3 regions of the Vogesella indigofera genome follow, and region 2 is predicted to be linked to each of the others. Evidence: predicted binding sites of a transcription regulator. Region 2 holds the regulator's gene; each other region holds the start of a gene.
What was found. The regulator FNR, encoded in region 2, switches genes on or off when oxygen is low (the NO sensors DNR and NnrR bind a similar motif). The targets are predictions, from matches to a motif close to TTGATNNNNATCAA.

Region 1 (5,979 bases), on a different contig from region 2:
ATTTCTTCGCTCCGTTAGCGGCGTCAATCCCATGTTGCTCTTCCTCGTCGCCATTGAAGACAAGGTTGGCCGCATCGTCATAACGCCTCTGCGATTTTTTACCGAAGGCACCGATCAGGATCACGATAAACGTCACAAAGCAGAATACCGTGAACAGGATGCGGGCCAGATTGGTCAAGTCCATGACTTAGCGCGCGTTCTTCAGCGCAAGACCAAGGCCTTGCATGTAGGCGATGAGCGCGTCCATTTCGGACTTGCCTTCGACCATGGCCTGGGCTTCGGCAATTTCCTTGTCGGTGTACGGTACGCCAACCTTGCGCAGCGCGGTCATCTTGGCAGCGACACCCTCGGCGTCGGCCAGGTTGCGTGCCAGCCACGGGAATGCCGGCATGTTGGACTCCGGTACCACGTCACGCGGGTTCACCAGATGCACACGATGCCATTCGTCGGAGTAGCGGCCACCGACGCGAGCCAGGTCCGGACCGGTACGCTTGGAGCCCCACTGGAACGGATGGTCGTAGACCGATTCGCCGGCGACCGAGTAGTGGCCGTAGCGTTCGGTTTCGGCACGGAACGGACGCACCATCTGCGAGTGGCAGTTGTAGCAGCCTTCGCGGATGTACAGGTCACGGCCGGTCAGCTGCAGCGCGTTGTACGGCTTGACGCCGGCGATCGGCTGGGTGGTCGACTTCTGGAACATCAGCGGCACGATCTCGACCAGTGCGGCGATGCTGATTACCAGCAGGGTCAGCACGATCAGATAGGCGACGTTTTCTTCAATCAGTTTCTGGATTTTTTCCATGATGGTTCTTTCTGTCCCTTAGTGCGCGTGAGCGGCAACGGCCGGGATCTTGGCATCAACCGGACGACCAGCGGCAACGGTACGGAAGGTGTTGTACGCCATGATCAGCATGCCGGACAGGAACAGCAGGCCACCCAGCAGGCGCACGAAGTGGTACGGATAGGTTGCTTTTACCGCTTCCACGAAGGCGTAGGTCAGGGTGCCGTCCGCGTTCAGTGCACGCCACATCAGGCCTTGCATCACGCCGGAGATCCACAGTGCGGCGATGTACAGCACCACGCCGACGGTAGCCAGCCAGAAGTGGGCTTCGATCAGCTTGGTGCTGTGCATGCCGTCACGGCCGAACAGGCGTGGCAGCAGGTAGTACAGCGAGCCGATGGAGATGAAGGCAACCCAGCCCAGGGCCCCGGAGTGCACGTGGCCAACGGTCCAGTCGGTGTAGTGCGACAGCGCGTTGACGGTCTTGATCGACATCATCGGGCCTTCGAAGGTGGACATGCCGTAGAACGACAGCGACACCACCAGGAACTTCAGTACCGGGTCGGTACGCAGTTTGTGCCACGCGCCGGACAGGGTCATGATGCCGTTGATCATGCCGCCCCAGCTTGGTGCGAACAGGATCAGCGAGAAGGCCATACCCAGCGATTGGGTCCAGTCAGGCAGGGCGGTGTAGTGCAGGTGGTGAGGACCGGCCCACATGTAGGTGAAGATCAGCGCCCAGAAGTGGACCACCGACAGACGGTAGGAGTACACCGGACGGCCGGCCTGCTTCGGTACGAAGTAGTACATCATGCCGAGGAAGGCTGCGGTCAGGAAGAAGCCCACCGCGTTGTGGCCGTACCACCATTGCACCATGGCATCGACTGCGCCGGCGTAGATGGAGTAGGACTTCCACATCGATACCGGGATCGCCAGGCTATTGACGATGTGCAGCAGGGCCACGGCCAGGATGAAGGCACCGTAGAACCAGTTGGCCACGTAGATGTGCTTGACCTTGCGCACGGCGATGGTGCCGAAGAACACGATGGCATAGGCGACCCATACCACGGTGATCAGCAGGTCGATCGGCCACTCCAGCTCGGCGTATTCCTTACCGGCGGTCAGGCCCAGCGGCAGGGTGATGGCGGCCAGCACGATGACGGCCTGCCAGCCCCAGAAGGTGAAGGCAGCCAGCTTGTCCGACAGCAGACGGACGTTACAGGTGCGCTGTACCACGTAGTAGGACGTGGCGAACAGCGCGCAGCCGCCGAATGCGAAGATCACGGCGTTGGTGTGCAGAGGGCGCAGACGGCCGTAGTGGAACCACGGTCCGAAGTTGAGCTCCGGCCACACCAGCTGGGCCGCAATAATGACGCCAACCAGCATGCCGACAATGCCCCAGACTACGGTCATTATCGAGAACTGGCGCACCACCTTATAGTTATAAGTGGATTGCGTTTCCATTTAGGGTTTTCTCCAAGGTTGCGAACTAGAACGTAAAACCGTAGCGACTTGAAACCCCGGTGCGTAACCCCATATGAAAATGAAGTCGGGCAAGTCGCGGGGATGGCAGAGGGCCGTGGATGGCATAAGACCGGGTGACCATATTTGGTGGTGCACGGTATCGGTGTTATTCCAGTCGCTGTGAAAGCGCCCCGAATCCCCATTTATTCAATCAGGCATTCTAAATCAAATCGGGTGTCAGCGGCCAGACGACAGCGCCGGTGAGCCCGGCTTTTTGCGCTGTCTGTCGCGGCGTGTCAGGCTGAAAAGCCCTTTTTGCCCACTGCGATTATATTGTCATTGCCTTTGCCCATTTTGATGAAGATCAAGCGGCCACCCTGCCTGCGCCAGACAGGACATGGTGCTAGAATCCCCCACTTTCCCTTCCAGTCTGGGGTTGTGTCATGAGCTTTGCCGTCCGCTATCGCCTCTGCCCGCTTGATCCGCAGGCGCACCTGTTTGAAGTCTCGCTGACCATTCGCCAGCCCGCCGCCGCAGGACAAGTACTGCGGCTGCCGGCGTGGATTCCCGGCAGCTACATGATTCGCGAGTTCGCCCGCCACATCGTGGCCATTCGCGCCGAGAGCGGTGGCAAGGCGGTGGCGCTGCAGAAACTGGACAAGCACAGCTGGCAGGCGGCGCCGGTCAAGGGCGCGCTGACCCTGCACTACACCGTGTACGCCTTCGACCTGTCGGTGCGCGGCGCCTATCTTGATCAGCAGCGCGGCTTCTACAACGGTACCAGCGTGTTCCTGCAGGCGGACGGCTTCGAGCACGAGCCGTGCGAGGTGGAGCTACTGCCGCCGCCGGACAAGGCGCTGGCCAAGTGGCAGGTGGCCACCAGCCTGCCGGCGCTGGACGTCAAGAAATCCGGTTTCGGCCGCTACCAAGCGGCCAGCTACGACGAGCTGATCGACCATCCGGTGGAGCTGGGCGAGTTCGAGCGCATCCGCTTCAAGGCCTGCGGCGTACCGCACGAATTCGTGGTCTCCGGCAAACATAAGGCCGACCTGAAAAGGTTGGCCGCAGACAGCAAGCGCATCTGCGAATGGCAGATCCGCTTCTTTGGTGAGCCGGCGCCGTTCGATCGCTACGTGTTCATGCTGTTTGTCGGCGGCGACATCTACGGCGGGCTGGAGCATCGCGCCTCCACCGCACTGGTGGCCAGCCGCGACGACCTGCCGCGCCATGACGAGAGCGGCGTCTCCGACGGCTACCTCAAGCTGCTGGGGCTGATCAGCCACGAGTACTTCCACAGCTGGAACGTGAAGCGGATGAAGCCGGCGGCGTTCACCCCCTACGACCTGAACCGCGAAGGCCACACCACGTTGCTGTGGGCGTTCGAGGGCATCACCTCCTACTACGACGACCTTGCGCTGCTGCGCTGCGGCCTGATCGACGAGAAGCGCTACCTCGGCCTGCTGGCCAAGACCATCAGCGGCGTGCTGCGCGGCAACGGCCGCACCAAGCAGACGCTGGCCGACTCCAGCTTCGACGCGTGGACCAAGTACTACCGCCAGGACGAGAACAGCCCCAACAGCATCGTCAGCTACTACACCAAGGGCGCGCTGGCGGCGCTGGCGCTGGACCTACACATCCGCCACGAAACCGGTGGTGCCAAGAGTCTGGACACGGTGATGCTGGCGCTGTGGCAGAAGTGGCTGGCCGACGGCCAGGGGCTGGCGGAAGGCGAGTGGGAGCGCATCGCCGAGCAGGTCACCGGCCTGCCGCTGGCGCCGTTCTTCGATCTTGCCCTGCGCAGCACCACCGATTTGCCGCTGGCGGAACTCCTCGCCACGCAGGGGGTTCAGATGCAGACGGTGCCGGCCGACGGCCCTGCCGACAGCGGCAGCGTGGTCGACGAATTGGGTGCCGCACCGCTGCGGCCAACCCTGGGTGTGAAGAGTGCACCCGACGCCCTCGGCGTGCGCCTCGTCAGCGTGCTGGACGGCGGTGCGGCGCAGGCGGCCGGGCTGGCCGGTGGCGATGTGGTCATCGCCGTCAACGGATTGAAGGTTGGCGATCTGGACAAGGCGATCAGCCGCTGCCGTATCGGCGACACGGTCAAGCTGCACGCCTTCCGCCGTGACGAACTGAGTACTTACAAGGTAACGCTGGCCGCCTCTGCCGCCGATACCTGCCGCCTGCGCCTGGAGGACAATGGCGCCGGCTGGCTGAAGCATTAACCGGGGACGCTTTCGCGTAGACAACAAGGAGGGCGGGCAGTGTGCTGACCCGCCCCGTACCCTACACAGGAAACATGGCATGAGCCAACAAGCCCAAATCAAGTACCGGCAAGACTATCAAGTGCCGTGCTATCTGGTGGACAAGGTCGACCTGACCTTCGACATCCTCGACGATCATCTGGTGCGCGTGCGTTCGCGCCTGATCATGCACCGCAATCCGGCGGCCACCGCGGCCAACGTGCTGCAGCTGGACGGCTCGGCCACGCTGCTGTCGCTGCAGCTGGACGGCGAAGTGCTGGCCGCCGACGCCTACAGCCTGCGCGATGACGGTCTGAGCATCGCCAACGTGCCGGACAGCTTCATCCTCGACGTGGAAACCGAGATCGACCCGGTGGCCAACAGCAGCCTGATGGGGCTGTACGCCTCCGGCGGCAGCAACCTGTATACCCAGTGCGAGCCGGAAGGCTTCCGCAAGATCACCTTCTATCCCGACCGTCCGGACGTGATGGCCAAGTTCACCACCACCATCATCGCCGACAAGCAGAAGTACCCGGTACTGCTGTCCAACGGCAACAAGGTGGGCGAGGGCATGGCCGACAAGAAGCGGCACTGGGTGAAGTGGGTTGATCCGTACCGCAAGCCGTCCTACCTGTTCGCCCTGGTGGCCGGCCGGCTGTCGGCGCTGAAGGACAGCTACATCACCGCCAGCGGCCGCCGCGTGGCGCTGGAAATCTGGACCGTGCCGGCCGACCAGGACAAGGTCGAGTTCGCGATGGGCGCGGTGAAGCGCTCGATGCAGTGGGACGAGCAGCGCTTCGGCCTGGAGTACGACCTCGACATCTATATGATCGTCGCTGTCGGCGACTTCAACATGGGGGCGATGGAGAACAAGGGCCTCAACATCTTCAACACCTCGGCGGTGCTGGCACGGCAGGACACCGCCACCGACGCCGACTTCGAGCGCGTGGAAGCCATCATCGGCCACGAGTACTTCCACAACTGGACCGGCAACCGCGTCACCTGCCGCGACTGGTTCCAGCTGTCGCTGAAGGAAGGCCTGACCGTGTTCCGCGACCAGGAGTTCAGCTCCGACCTGCACAGTCGTGCGGTGCAGCGCATCCAGGACGTGAAGAACCTGCGCCAGCTGCAGTTCCCGGAGGATGCCGGCCCGACCGCGCACCCGATCCGCCCCGACAGCTACATCGAGATGAACAACTTCTACACCATGACGGTGTACGAAAAGGGTGCCGAAGTGGTGCGCATGTACCACACCCTGCTCGGCGAAGAAGGCTTCCAGAAGGGCATGCAGCTGTACTTCAAGCGCCACGACGGCCAGGCTGTGACCTGCGACGACTTCCGCGCCGCGATGGCCAACGCCAACGGTGCCGATCTGGGTCAGTTCGCGCTGTGGTACAGCCAGGCCGGCACCCCGCAGTTGACGGTGCGCGGCGACTACGATCCGGTCGCGCTCAGCTACACCCTGCAGCTGGTGCAGCACTGCCCGGCGAC
Region 2 (5,979 bases):
TGCCAGCGACTGGTGGCGCAGTTTCGAGGATCCGGTGCTGGACGCGATGATAGACGAATCGCTGCGCTACAACCGTGATCTGGTGCAGGCCGCGGGGCGGGTGGAAGAAGCCGCCGCCGCCGCTGGTGTGGCGCGTGCCGGCCTGCTGCCGCAGGTCAGCGCCAGCGCCGGCAGCGGCCGCAGCCAGATCTCGGCCTACAGCAGTGGCGGCGGGGCGCTGCTCGACAGCCGCCAGGCCGGGCTGACCGCCAGCTGGGAGCTGGACCTGTGGGGCAAGCTGCGCCGTGAACGCGAAGCGGCGCTGGCCGACGTCAGCGCCAGCGAGCGCTCGCTGGCCGCGTTGCGGCTGTCGCTGGGCAGCCAGGTGGCCAAGAGCTACTTCCAGCTCGCCAGCTACGATGCCCAGCTCGCCAGCGCCCGTGCCACGCTGCAAAGCCGCGAGCAATCGCTGCAGCTGCGCCAGAAACGCTTCAACGGCGGCATGACCTCCGAACTGGAGCTGCGCCAGGCCGAGGCCGAGGCCGCCAGTGCGCGTGCCACCGTGCCGCAGCTGGCACAGGCGGTGACGCAGACCGAACACGCGCTGGCAGTGCTGCTGGGCCGTTCGCCGCGTGACATTGCGGCCAACCTTGGCCGCGGCAAGGCCTTGTCGGCGCTGGCCGAGCCGGAGCAGATCCCGTCAGGTCTGCCGTCCGACCTGCTGCTGCGCCGTGCCGACGTGGCGGCGGCGGAAGCCAGCCTGATCGCGGCCAACGCCCGCATCGGCGTCGCCCGCGCCGCCTACTTCCCGAGCATCAGCCTGTCGGCAGGCATCGGCAGCGCCAGCACCGCGCTGGTCGACCTGTTCAGCGGCCCGGCGCAGACCTGGAACTTTGCGGCCAACCTGACCGCGCCGATCTTCAACGCCGGCCGTATCGCCGCCGGTGTCGATGCCGCCAACGCGCGCCAGAAGCAGGCGCTGGCGGTGTACGAGAAGACGGTGCAGCAGGCGTTTGCCGATACCCTGGACGCGATGTCGGCGGTCAGCACCACGCGTGCCACCGAACAGGCGCAGCTACAGCAACTGGCGGCACTGCGCGAGGCGCTGCGCCTGGCGCGGCTGCGCTACGACAACGGCTACTCCAGCTATCTGGACGTGCTCGATGCCGAGCGCGGCGTGTTCCAGGTGGAGCAGGCACTGTCCAGCGCCCGCCTGGCGCGGCTGTCGGCGGTGGTGTCGCTGTACGCGGCACTGGGTGGAGGCTGGCAGGCCGGCTGACCCCGCAACGCACGATGCAAAAAGCCCGGATCGACTGATCCGGGCTTTTTTTTTGCAGCGCGCCGGCGGGCGGCGCGATGGTATGTATGGGCTTAGCCGGCGCTGTTGGCCTGCGAGCAGCCGGCCACCAGGGCCTTCAGCTCTTCCGGCCGCACCAGCTGGATGTGCTTGTGATCGACCAGGATCCAGCCCTGCTGCTGGAATTTTGACAGCGTGCGGCTGACGGTTTCCAGTTTCAGGCCGAGGAAGCTGCCGATTTCCTCGCGGCTCATGCGCAGGATGAAATCGTTGGCGGCAAAGCCGCGGCTGGCCAAGCGCTGCGACAGGTTGAGCAGGAAGGCGGCGAGGCGTTCTTCCGCCTTCATGTTGCCCAGCAGCAGCATCACCGACTGGTCGCGCACGATCTCGCGGCTCATCAGGCGGAAGAAGTGGTGTTGCAGGCTGGGGATGTCGCGTCCCAGGCTTTCCATGCGGCTGAATGGCAGCTCGCACACCTCGCTGTCCTCCAGCGCGATGGCGTCGCAACCGTGGGTGTTGGAGGAAATGCCGTCCAGCCCCATCAGTTCGCCGGACATGTGGAAACCGGTGACCTGTTCGCGGCCGTCCTGGCTGGAAACGCAGGTCTTGAAATAACCGGTGCGCACCGCGTATAAAGAACGGAAGCCTTCTCCGCTGCGGAACAGGTACTCACCGCGCTTGAAACGGCGGCTCTGACGGATAACGGCATCCAGCTGGGCCATCTCGTCACGGTTCAGCCCCACCGGCAGGCACAATTCACGCAGGCTGCAGTTGGAACAAGTGACTTTCAGCGAATGCAGGGGGGAGGACAGATCGTTCATACCGAGAGTCGATTTCCAGGGACAGATGAGCTTGCTTGATGAGCGTCAATGCAGATCAAGGCGTAATTGCGCAAATTTACCAGTCCCCCACCAGATTTCCAATCAAAATATATGATGACTGCTCATTCTGCATTTATCCCGACCCAATGTGTTTTCGACCGGACCCTGATCGAAACACTGGAAGGGTCCGGTCCGCGTTACACCTCCTATCCGACTGCCGATCGTTTTCACGCCGGTTTTGGGGTGAGTGATTATGAGCATTGCCTGGCGCAGCGCACCATTGGGGCAAACCATCGCGGCATTTCGCTGTACGTGCACATCCCGTTCTGCAACACCATCTGCTACTACTGCGGCTGCAACAAGATCATCACCAAGGACAAGAGCCGCGCCGACGCCTACCTCGACTACCTGGAAAAGGAAATCGCGTTGGTGGCGGAAAAACTCGGCTGTCGCGAGAAGGTGATCCAGCTGCATTTCGGCGGCGGCACGCCGACCTTCCTGTCCGATGCACAGCTGGACCGGGTGATGGGCGTCATCAACCGCTACTTCGAACTGCTGCCGGAAGGCGAGTTCTCCATTGAGATCGACCCGCGCAAGGTTGGCCGCGACACGGTGCTGCATCTGGGTCGGCTCGGTTTCAACCGCATGAGCGTCGGCATCCAGGATTTCGATCCGGCGGTGCAGCAGGCGGTGAACCGCATCCAGAGCGAGGAAGAAACCCGGCTGGTGATCGACGCCGCGCGCGAGGCCGGCTTCAAGTCGGTGAGCGTGGACCTGATCTACGGCCTGCCGCTGCAGACCGCGCACTCGCTGGAAAGCACCGTCAACAAGGTGATCGCGATGGCGCCGGACCGCATCGCGCTGTACAACTACGCGCACCTGCCGACCGTATTCAAGCCGCAGCGCCGCATCAACGAGGCCGACCTGCCGTCCAGCGCCACCAAGCTCGACATCCTGCAGAACTCGGTGCAGCAGCTGAGCGACGCCGGCTATGTGTTCATCGGCATGGACCACTTCGCCAAGCCCGGTGACGAGCTGACCCGCGCGCTGGAACAGGGCCGCCTGCAGCGCAACTTCCAGGGCTATTCCACCCACGCCGACTGCGACATGATCGGCTTTGGCGTGTCATCGATCGGCAAGGTCGGCCCCTGTTACAGCCAGAATGAAAAGGACATCGACGCCTACTACGCGGCGCTGGACGCCGGCCACCTGCCGGTGATGCGCGGCATGACGCTGACCCAGGACGACATCCTGCGCCGCAGCGTGATCCAGGCGCTGATGTGCCGCTTCTCGCTGTCGGTGGAGGCGATCGAGCAGACCTTCGCCATCAATTTCGCCGAGTACTTCGCCGACGAGCTGCCGAAGATCCGCGAATTCCAGCAGATGGGCCTGCTGCATTTCGACGGCGACTTCCTGATGGTGGAGCCGAAGGGCCGCTTCCTGATCCGCAATATCGCGATGGTGTTCGACCGCCATCTGCGCGAACGCGACACGCACGCGCGCTATTCGAAAACCATCTGACCCTCGCCGCCCCGGTGGCGTGATGGCAGGCACACAGGTTGGCCACAGCGATGCGGCCAACCTTTTTCTTTATGCCGGCCACGGCGGCGCGTGGGCGAGGGTGGCGGTGCGCTCTGCTACGCAGGGATCAGCTAGCGCTCGCTCCGCCGGCCCGGCGCCATGGCCGGGCGCAAAAAAGCCCGCTTTCGCGGGCTTGCTCGGAACAGGGTTGGCCGCAAGGCTTACCACACGTCCTTGTGGATCTTGGCTTCGATTTCCGGATACTGCTTCACGTCGAACACCGGCTGCTTCACGCCGGCCTTCAGCTGCTGCTGGTAGTCCTTCAGCAGCACGAACACGTACTTGGACAGCATCACGATGGCGAACAGGTTGATCAGCGCCATCACCCCCATCGCCAGGTCGGCCATGTCCCAGACCAGCATCGAGCTGCCCAGGCAGCCGAATACCACCATGCCCAGTACCGCCAGACGGAACACGAAGATCACCGTCTTGTTGTTCTTGATGAACTCGACGTTGCCTTCGGCGTAGGCGTAGTTGCCGATGATGGTACTGAAGCAGAACAGGAACATGATCACCGCCAGCAGCGTGCCGCCCCAGCTACCCAGCGTGGCGTTCATCGCCGCCTGGGTCAGTTGCACGCCCTTCAGCTCGGCGCCGGGCACGAAGGCGCCGGACAGCAGCACGATCAGCGCGGTGCAGGTACACACGATCATGGTGTCGATGAACACGCCAAACATCTGGATCAGGCCCTGCGATGCCGGGTGACGGGTGGTGGCGGCGGCGGCGGCGTTCGGGGCCGAGCCCATGCCGGCCTCGTTGGAGAACAGGCCGCGCTTGATGCCCAGCATCATCGCCTGGCTCAGCGCGTAGCCGGCAAAGCCGCCGGCGGCCTGTTCCAGACCGAAGGCGCTCTTCACGATCAGCAGCAGCACGCCCGGCACTTCACTGGCATGGGTGATGATCACGTACACGGTCATGCCCAGATACAGCGCGGCCATCAGCGGCACCATCCATTCCGCCACCTGGCCGACCTTGCGCAGGCCGCCGAAGATGATCGGCGCGGTCAGCAGCACCAGGCCGATGGCGACCAGGTTCTTGTCCCAACCCAGCGCGCCTTCGGTGGCGGCGACGATGGAGTTGGCCTGCACCGCGTTGAACACCAGGCCGAAGGCGACGATCAGCGAGATCGAGAACGCCATGCCCAGCCAGCGCATGTTCAGGCCCTTCTGGATGTAGTAGGCCGGACCGCCGCGGAAGGTGTTGTCGTGGTGGTTGACCTTGAACAGCTGTGCCAGGCTGGACTCGGCGAAGGCACTGGCCATGCCCAGCAACGCGGTCATCCACATCCAGAACACGGCGCCAGGGCCGCCCAGCGCGATGGCGGTGGCGACGCCGGCAACGTTGCCGGTACCGACGCGACTGGCGAGGCCGGTGGCGAAGGCCTGGAACGAGGAGATGTCGTTACTGCCGGCGACGTGGTTGCGGCCACCCAGCATTTCCTTCACGCCGCGCGGCAGCAGGCGGATCTGCATGAAACCCATGCGCAGGGTGAAGAACAGGCCGATGCCCAGTAACAGGTAGATCAGTAGCTGACCCCAGATCAGGTCATTGCCGGCATTGATCCAGCCATGAAGTAATTCCATATGTGCTCCAAATGCGTGTCGAGTGCAACGCCGCCGGCAGCACTTGTGGCGGTGCCGGCAACATCAACGGGCTCAGGGTGTTGTTATGGACAATTGCCGCTTCAGCGGTCTTGTGGTGCCAGGTTTTCAGCGGTGATCGCCGCTGAAGGGGCGGCATGATAGCGTATTTGCAACGGGATGGTGTTCGTTTGTGATGATTTTTGGCGGATAAAACCCTGTTTGCCGATGGGTTTTTGCCTTTTTGATTCTATTTGATTGAAAGCGAACGAAAACGAACGGCGGCCGAGCGGCCGCCGGGGGAGATGGCGTCAGGGGCCGACGTAGCGCAGCAGCAGACGGCGCAGGCGCGGCGCCCCGATCAGTACCAGCGGGAAGGCGCAGCTCCACGCCAGCAGCCAGGCGTGCAGCCAGCGGCCGACAAAGCCGGCGTCGATGCCGGTGTTGACCGCGGTGAGGATGCCCGACATCAGGAAGGCCATGTAGCAGGACATCAGCAGGGCGAACAGCAGGGTGTGTTTGCGGGAAGGAGGGGACATGGTGCTCTCGCTACGGTGGGGGTAGCGCATTTTATATAATGTAAAGCGACTTGACCAATATGACCGTGTATCCAGGTCTGGCGCGGGCACGCGCTCGGGAGCGGTGCCGGGGCGCGTACTCACGCGCGACAGGTGATAACGACCGTGGCGGCGGCGTTGACTCGGGGTAAAGGCGCAGGCCT
Region 3 (5,979 bases), on a different contig from region 2:
ATCTCAGGCTGGCGCCGCCGCAGGGCAAGCTGAGTGTCAGCCTGCCGTACCATTTCGATCTGGCCGGCAAGACGGTGCGGCTGTCGGCCAAGGGCGTTGCGGCCAACCTCGCGGCGCTGGCGGTGACTGCGCCGGGCAGCGGCAGCAGCTTCAAGCTCGGCCAGCTGGCGCTCAGCGGCGGTGAGTTCGACCTCGCCAGCCGGCGGCTGACGCTGGCCAGGCTCAGCCTCGCCGGCGGCGAGCTGGACACCGTGCTCGACCGTCAGGGGCAGCCGGACTGGCTGGCGGCCTTGCCTCCCGCACCGGCTGCGGCGGCCAGCGTGAAAACCGCCACGACGGCCAAGCCAGTTCCAGCCAAGCCGGAACCGGGCTGGACGGTGAGCCTGCCGGCCATCCGCATCGACAACTGGCAGCTGCGCGCCACCCACCAGGGCTTTGTCACGCCGCTGTCCGCCAGCCTGAAGCTGGACAGCCTGCAGGCGGCCGTGGCGATGACGGCGGACGGTGGCGTCAAGGTCGGCAACGCCACGCTGGCGCTGTCGCAGCTGGCGGCCGCCAGTGGCGACCGGCCGCCGTTCGCCACCCTGACCGGCCTGCAGCTGGCCAGCAGCGAGCTGGATCTGGGTAAGCGAAGCATCACGCCGGGCGACGTCACGCTGCAGGGCCTGCAGCTGGCGCTGAACCGCGGCAAGGACGGCAAGCTGGATATCGCCGAGGCGCTGCGCCAGCAGGCGACCGCCACCCCTGCCGCGCCGGTAGCAGCAAGCACCCCGCCGGATTCCCCGGCGTGGCAGATCCGTTACCCGAAGCTGACGCTGGCGCAGTCCGCGCTCAGCTGGCGCGATGCCGGCACCGGCCAGCCGGTGAGCGTGGCGCTGCAGGATGTCGGCGCCAGCGTCAGCGGTGATCCGCAGCAGGGCTTTGCCGTGCAACTGGCGGCGGCGCTGGGTCAGGGCAAGCTGCAGCTGGAGGCCAAGGCTGCGGCCAACCTGCAGGACATCCGCGGCCGCCTGCGCGCCAGCCGGTTGCCGCTGCGCGAGGTGGCGCCGTACGCGCTGGACAACACCGTGCTGCGCTTTGGCGGCGGCGAGCTGTCGGCCGATCTCGGCTTTGCGCTGGCCGGCAGCCGCTGGCAGGCCGACGGCAAGGCGCAACTGGACAGGCTGGCGCTGTACGAGCCGGGGCGGCGCGAGGTGCTGCTGGGCTGGCAGCAACTGGCCGTCAGCGGCATCAAGGCGCAGCCGGACAGGGTGAGCCTTGCCGACGTGCGGCTGGTGTCGCCGCAACTGCGGCTGATCCTCGATGAAAAGCGGGTGCCCAACTTTGCGCACCTGATGAAGCCGCAGCCAGCGGCCAAAACTGCAGCCAAGGCGGCGCCCGCCGCCAAGAGCGATAGCGGCGACAAGCTGCCGCTGGTGGAGGTGCGCGCCATCCGCGTGCGCAATGCGCGCATGGACTTTGCCGACCTCGGCCTCAACCCCAGCTTTGCCACCCGCATCCACTCGCTGTCCGGCACCGTGCTCGGCCTGTCCAGTCGTCCGGGGCGACGCGGCACGGTGACGATGGACGGCCGTGTCGACCAGTTTGGCGACGTGCGCATCCGCGGCGCGCTGTCGCCGCTGGCGGTGACCAACGATCTCGACATGGCGCTGAACTTCCGCAACATCCCGCTGGGCAGCCTCAACCCGTACTCGATGACCTTTGCCGGCTGGAAGATCACCGATGGCAGCCTGACCACCGAGCTGCGCTACCTGCTGAAAAACCGCCAGTTGCAGGGCGAAAACCGCATGGTGATCGACCACATCCAGTTGGGTGAGGAAGTCGCCGATTACGACGGCACCCGCCTGCCGCTGCGGCTGGCGGTGGCGCTGCTGGAGGACAGCGACGGCCGCATCGACCTGTCGCTGCCGGTGGCCGGCAGCCTCGATGCGCCGGACTTCTCCTACGGCCACCTGGTGTGGCAGGCGTTCCGCAACATCGTGGTCAAGATCGTCACCGCGCCGTTCCGCGCGTTGTTTGGCGGCGAGGGCTTCGACGACATCTACGCCGATGCCGGCGACGACCGTATCCCCCCGCCGGAGCGCGAGAAGCTGCTGAAGCTGGCCGAGCTGCTGGCCAAGCGGCCGAAGCTGGCGCTGGCCATCGGCGGCGGTTATGACGTCGAGCAGGACAGCCGCGAGCTGGCGCGCTACCGCGTCGACAGCGATATCCTCAAGCGTGCCGCCTACCAGCTGCAGGCCGACGAGCCGCTGCCGCTGCCGGACATGGGCGATCCGGCGATCCGCAAGGCGGTGGGCGACGGCTACGCGGTGCAGTTCGGCCGTTTTGCCTGGCTCAAGCGCGTGGCGCGCGAAGCCGACACCGCCGAGCGCGCGCAATCGATGCGCGGCGAACTGCTGGCGGCGCAGAAGATCGACGACGGCGCGCTGCGGGCGCTGGCCAGCGCCCGCGGCAACGCGGCACGGCAGCTGCTGCTGGCGGCGAAACCGGAGCTGGCCGAGCGCATCAGCGTGCTGGACGCCGACAAGGTGAAGGCCGACAAGGATGGCGTGCCGCTGCTGCTGAAACTGAAATAAGCGCCTGCTTTTCCGCTTGCGGCCAACCTTGTGACAAGGTTGGCCGCAAGCGTTTGGTACGGCGCAAAACAGCTGTTGCGTGACGGCCGCACTGGCGGCAGACTGAACCGTTGCGGTGAGGCTTTGATGCCCATCAATGTCAAGAACCGCTGTATCTAGTTAGATCTCACATCTTTTGACACCACATCTAGCGGGGGCGGCATGAACCGGGACAATAGCGTAGCGTTTGCGGAGCAGGATATTTCACGCGAGGTATTGCTGGAAAAATACGCCAAGAACGGCGAACAGTCGGTCAGCGAGGTGCGCCAGCGCGTGGCGCAGGCACTGGCCGAACAGGAGCAGGATCCGCAACGTTTCGCCCCGCTGTTTTTCGAGGCGCTGGACAACGGTTTCATCCCTGGCGGTCGCATCAACTCCGCCGCCGGCACCGATCTCAAGGCCACGCTGATCAACTGCTTCGTGCAGCCGGTCGGCGATGCGGTGTCCGCCACCGAGCACGGCAAGGTCGGCATCTACGAGGCATTGCTGCAGTCGGCGGAAACCATGCGCCGTGGCGGCGGCGTCGGCTACAACTTCAGCCGCATCCGCCCCAAGGGCGCGCGGGTGAAGGGTACCAACAGCCGCGCCTCCGGCCCGGTGTCGTATATGCGCGTGTTCGACCGCAGCTGCGAAACGGTGGAATCCGCCGGCGCGCGTCGCGGCGCGCAGATGGGGGTGCTGGACGTCAGCCACCCGGACATCGAGGCCTTCATCCACGCCAAGGACGGCGGTGACCTCGCCAACTTCAACATGTCGGTGGGGGTGTCCGACGCCTTCATGCAGGCGGTGGAGGCCGACGGCGACTGGCAACTGACCCACGCGGTGGCGCCGGCGTCGGATGCCTTCCCCGACAGCTTCCAGCGCGAGGACGGGCTGTGGGTGTACCGCAGCGTGCGCGCCCGCGAGCTGTGGCAGCAGATCATGGCCTCGACCTACGACCACGCCGAGCCGGGCGTGCTGTTCATGTCCAAGATCAACGCCGACAACAATCTGTCCTACTGCGAGGTGATCGAGTCCACCAACCCGTGCGGCGAACAGCCGCTGCCGGACTACGGCTGCTGCGATCTGGGCTCCATCAACCTGTGCAAGTTCGTGCGCCAGCCGTTCGGCGAGGCGCCGAGTTTCGATTTCAAGGCCTTCGAGAAGGTGGTACGCACCTCGATCCGCATGCTGGACAACGTGCTCGACCTCACCGTGTGGCCGCTGGTGGAGCAGCAGCGCGAGGCGCAGAACAAGCGCCGCGTCGGGCTGGGCTTCACCGGCCTGGGCGACGCGCTGATCATGCTCAAGGTGCGCTACGACAGCGAGGAAGGCCGCCGCCTGGCCGCCAGCATTTCCGAACACATGCGCGACGCCGCCTACGACGCGTCGGTGGACCTGGCCATCGAGAAGGGCGCCTTCCCGCTGTTCGACGCCGACAAGTACCTGGCGGCGCCGCATTGCGCCAGTCGCCTGCCGGACAGGCTCAAGGCGCGCATCAAGAAGCACGGCATCCGCAACTCGCACCTGCTGTCCATCGCGCCGACCGGCACCATCTCGCTGGCCTTTGCCGACAACGCCTCCAACGGCATCGAGCCGCCGTTTTCTTGGTACTACACCCGCAAGAAGCGCATGGCCGACGGCACGCAGCAGGAATACCTGGTCGAGGACCACGCCTACCGCGTGTACCGCATGCAGGGCGGCGACACCAATGCGCTGCCGGAGTACTTCGTCAGCGCGCTGCAAATGAGCGCGCTCGACCACATGCGCATGGTGGCGGCGGTGGCGCCGTACATCGACACCGCCATCTCCAAGACCGTCAACGTGCCGGCCGACTATCCGTTCGCCGACTTTGAAACGCTGTACCTGGAAGCGTGGCGCGCAGGGCTGAAGGGCATCACCACCTACCGCCCCAACAGCGTGCTCGGTTCGGTGCTGTCGATCGAGCCGACACCGGCCGCCAGCCAGCAGCTGCCACAGGATCTGGGCAACCAGAACGACCCCGATCGTCGCATCACCCTCAACACCGCGCCAAGCCCGGCGCTGGCCAGCCTGAAGTGGCCGAACCGGCCGCGGCTGAAGCACGGCAACCCGTCGTGGACCTTCATGGTGGAGGGCGAGGAGGGTGATTTCGCGGTGATGGTCGGCCATATCGACGGCCCGCAGCCAGGTGAAGCACCGCTGCCGTTCGAGTGCTGGGTCAACGGCGACGTGCCGCGTGGCCTCGGCGCCATCGCCAAGACGTTGTCGATGGACATGCGCTGTCGCGACCGCGCCTGGCTGGGCGCCAAGCTGGACGCACTGGCCGCCACCCGCGGCGACCGCCACTACCGCGCCGAGCTGGGCGACGCGCCGGTGCAGAGCAGCGCCGCCGCCGCCGCACTGGCACGCGTGGTGCGCCACCGCATCGAACAACTGGGCGCACTGACACTGGCCGCCGGCGCCGCCACCCCGGTGATGGACGCGCTGTTCGCACGCAAGGAGCCGAAATCCGGCACCGACGGCACCATCAGCTGGTCGGTGGACGTGAGCAACCCGCAGACCGGTGACGATTTCGTGCTGTTCGTGAAGGAGCTGGTGTTGCCCACCGGCCAGCGCCGGCCGTACTCGATGTGGCTGGCCGGCCACTATCCGCGCGAGCTGGACGGACTGTGCAAGATGCTGAGCCTCGACATGCGGGTGATCGACCCGGCGTGGATCGGCATGAAGCTGCGCAAGCTGCTGAGCTACGCCGAACCGCAGGCCGATTTCTTCGCCCGTGTGCCGGCCAGCGACAAGTCGCAGAGCTGGCCGTCGACCGAGGCCTATCTGGCGCGGCTGATCATTCATCGCTACGCCATGCTGGGCATCCTCAGCGAGGACGGCGTGCCGGTGGAAGACATGGGCGTGATGGTGCCGGAGCAGGGCGACCTGTTCGAAAGCGCGGTGGTCAGCGTGGCCGCGGCACCGATGGCCGGCAAGGCCTGCCCGGAGTGCGGCAACCGCGCGTTGATCAAGAAGGACGGCTGCGAATTCTGCACCGCCTGCGGTCATGTCGGCGCCTGCGGCTGAGCGTGCCGGCCACGGACGACACGCCGCCCCTCGGGGCAATGACCGCTAGTTAAAACAGTACCGCCCCCGACGATGTCGGGGGCGGTGCTGTTTTGTGGGGCTTGCGGCGCCGTTCAGGGCTGCGCCGCCGGCGCTCGTTGCCGGTGCAATGACGCTGGCGCTGCGGCCAACCTTTAGCAGCGGCCTTTCTTGGCCTGGCCCGGCGGGCAGAAGCCACCGCCGCCATGGTAGTGGTCATCGTAGACCGGCTCGACCACGACCGGCTCCAGCACGATGGGGGAGCGCAGCTTGACGCGCGCGGGCTGCACCACACAGGCCGACAGGCTGCTGGCGG

Region 1: a site for FNR is predicted at 2,600-2,613, ahead of PQU89_RS16035 (M61 family metallopeptidase). Genes of this name have one in related genera too.
Region 3: a site for FNR is predicted at 2,700-2,713, ahead of PQU89_RS13385 (adenosylcobalamin-dependent ribonucleoside-diphosphate reductase). Genes of this name have one in related genera too.

The regions. Positions count from the first base shown of each region.
Region 1 is NZ_JAQQLA010000012.1:70,763-76,741, reverse strand. Features, by position in the region: gene PQU89_RS16050 (cbb3-type cytochrome oxidase subunit 3) at 1-184, opposite strand, end outside; gene ccoP (cytochrome-c oxidase, cbb3-type subunit III) at 1-2, opposite strand, end outside; gene ccoO (cytochrome-c oxidase, cbb3-type subunit II) at 188-802, opposite strand; gene ccoN (cytochrome-c oxidase, cbb3-type subunit I) at 821-2,245, opposite strand; gene PQU89_RS16035 (M61 family metallopeptidase) at 2,689-4,470, shown strand; gene pepN (aminopeptidase N) at 4,550-5,979, shown strand, end outside.
Region 2 is NZ_JAQQLA010000004.1:220,056-226,034, reverse strand. Features, by position in the region: gene PQU89_RS06780 (efflux transporter outer membrane subunit) at 1-1,258, shown strand, start outside; gene fnr (fumarate/nitrate reduction transcriptional regulator Fnr) at 1,351-2,097, opposite strand; gene hemN (oxygen-independent coproporphyrinogen III oxidase) at 2,209-3,618, shown strand; gene PQU89_RS06765 (alanine/glycine:cation symporter family protein) at 3,840-5,261, opposite strand; gene PQU89_RS06760 (DUF2798 domain-containing protein) at 5,570-5,797, opposite strand.
Region 3 is NZ_JAQQLA010000008.1:2,563-8,541, reverse strand. Features, by position in the region: gene PQU89_RS13390 (DUF748 domain-containing protein) at 1-2,576, shown strand, start outside; gene PQU89_RS13385 (adenosylcobalamin-dependent ribonucleoside-diphosphate reductase) at 2,778-5,645, shown strand; gene PQU89_RS13380 (vir-repressed protein) at 5,819-5,979, opposite strand, start outside.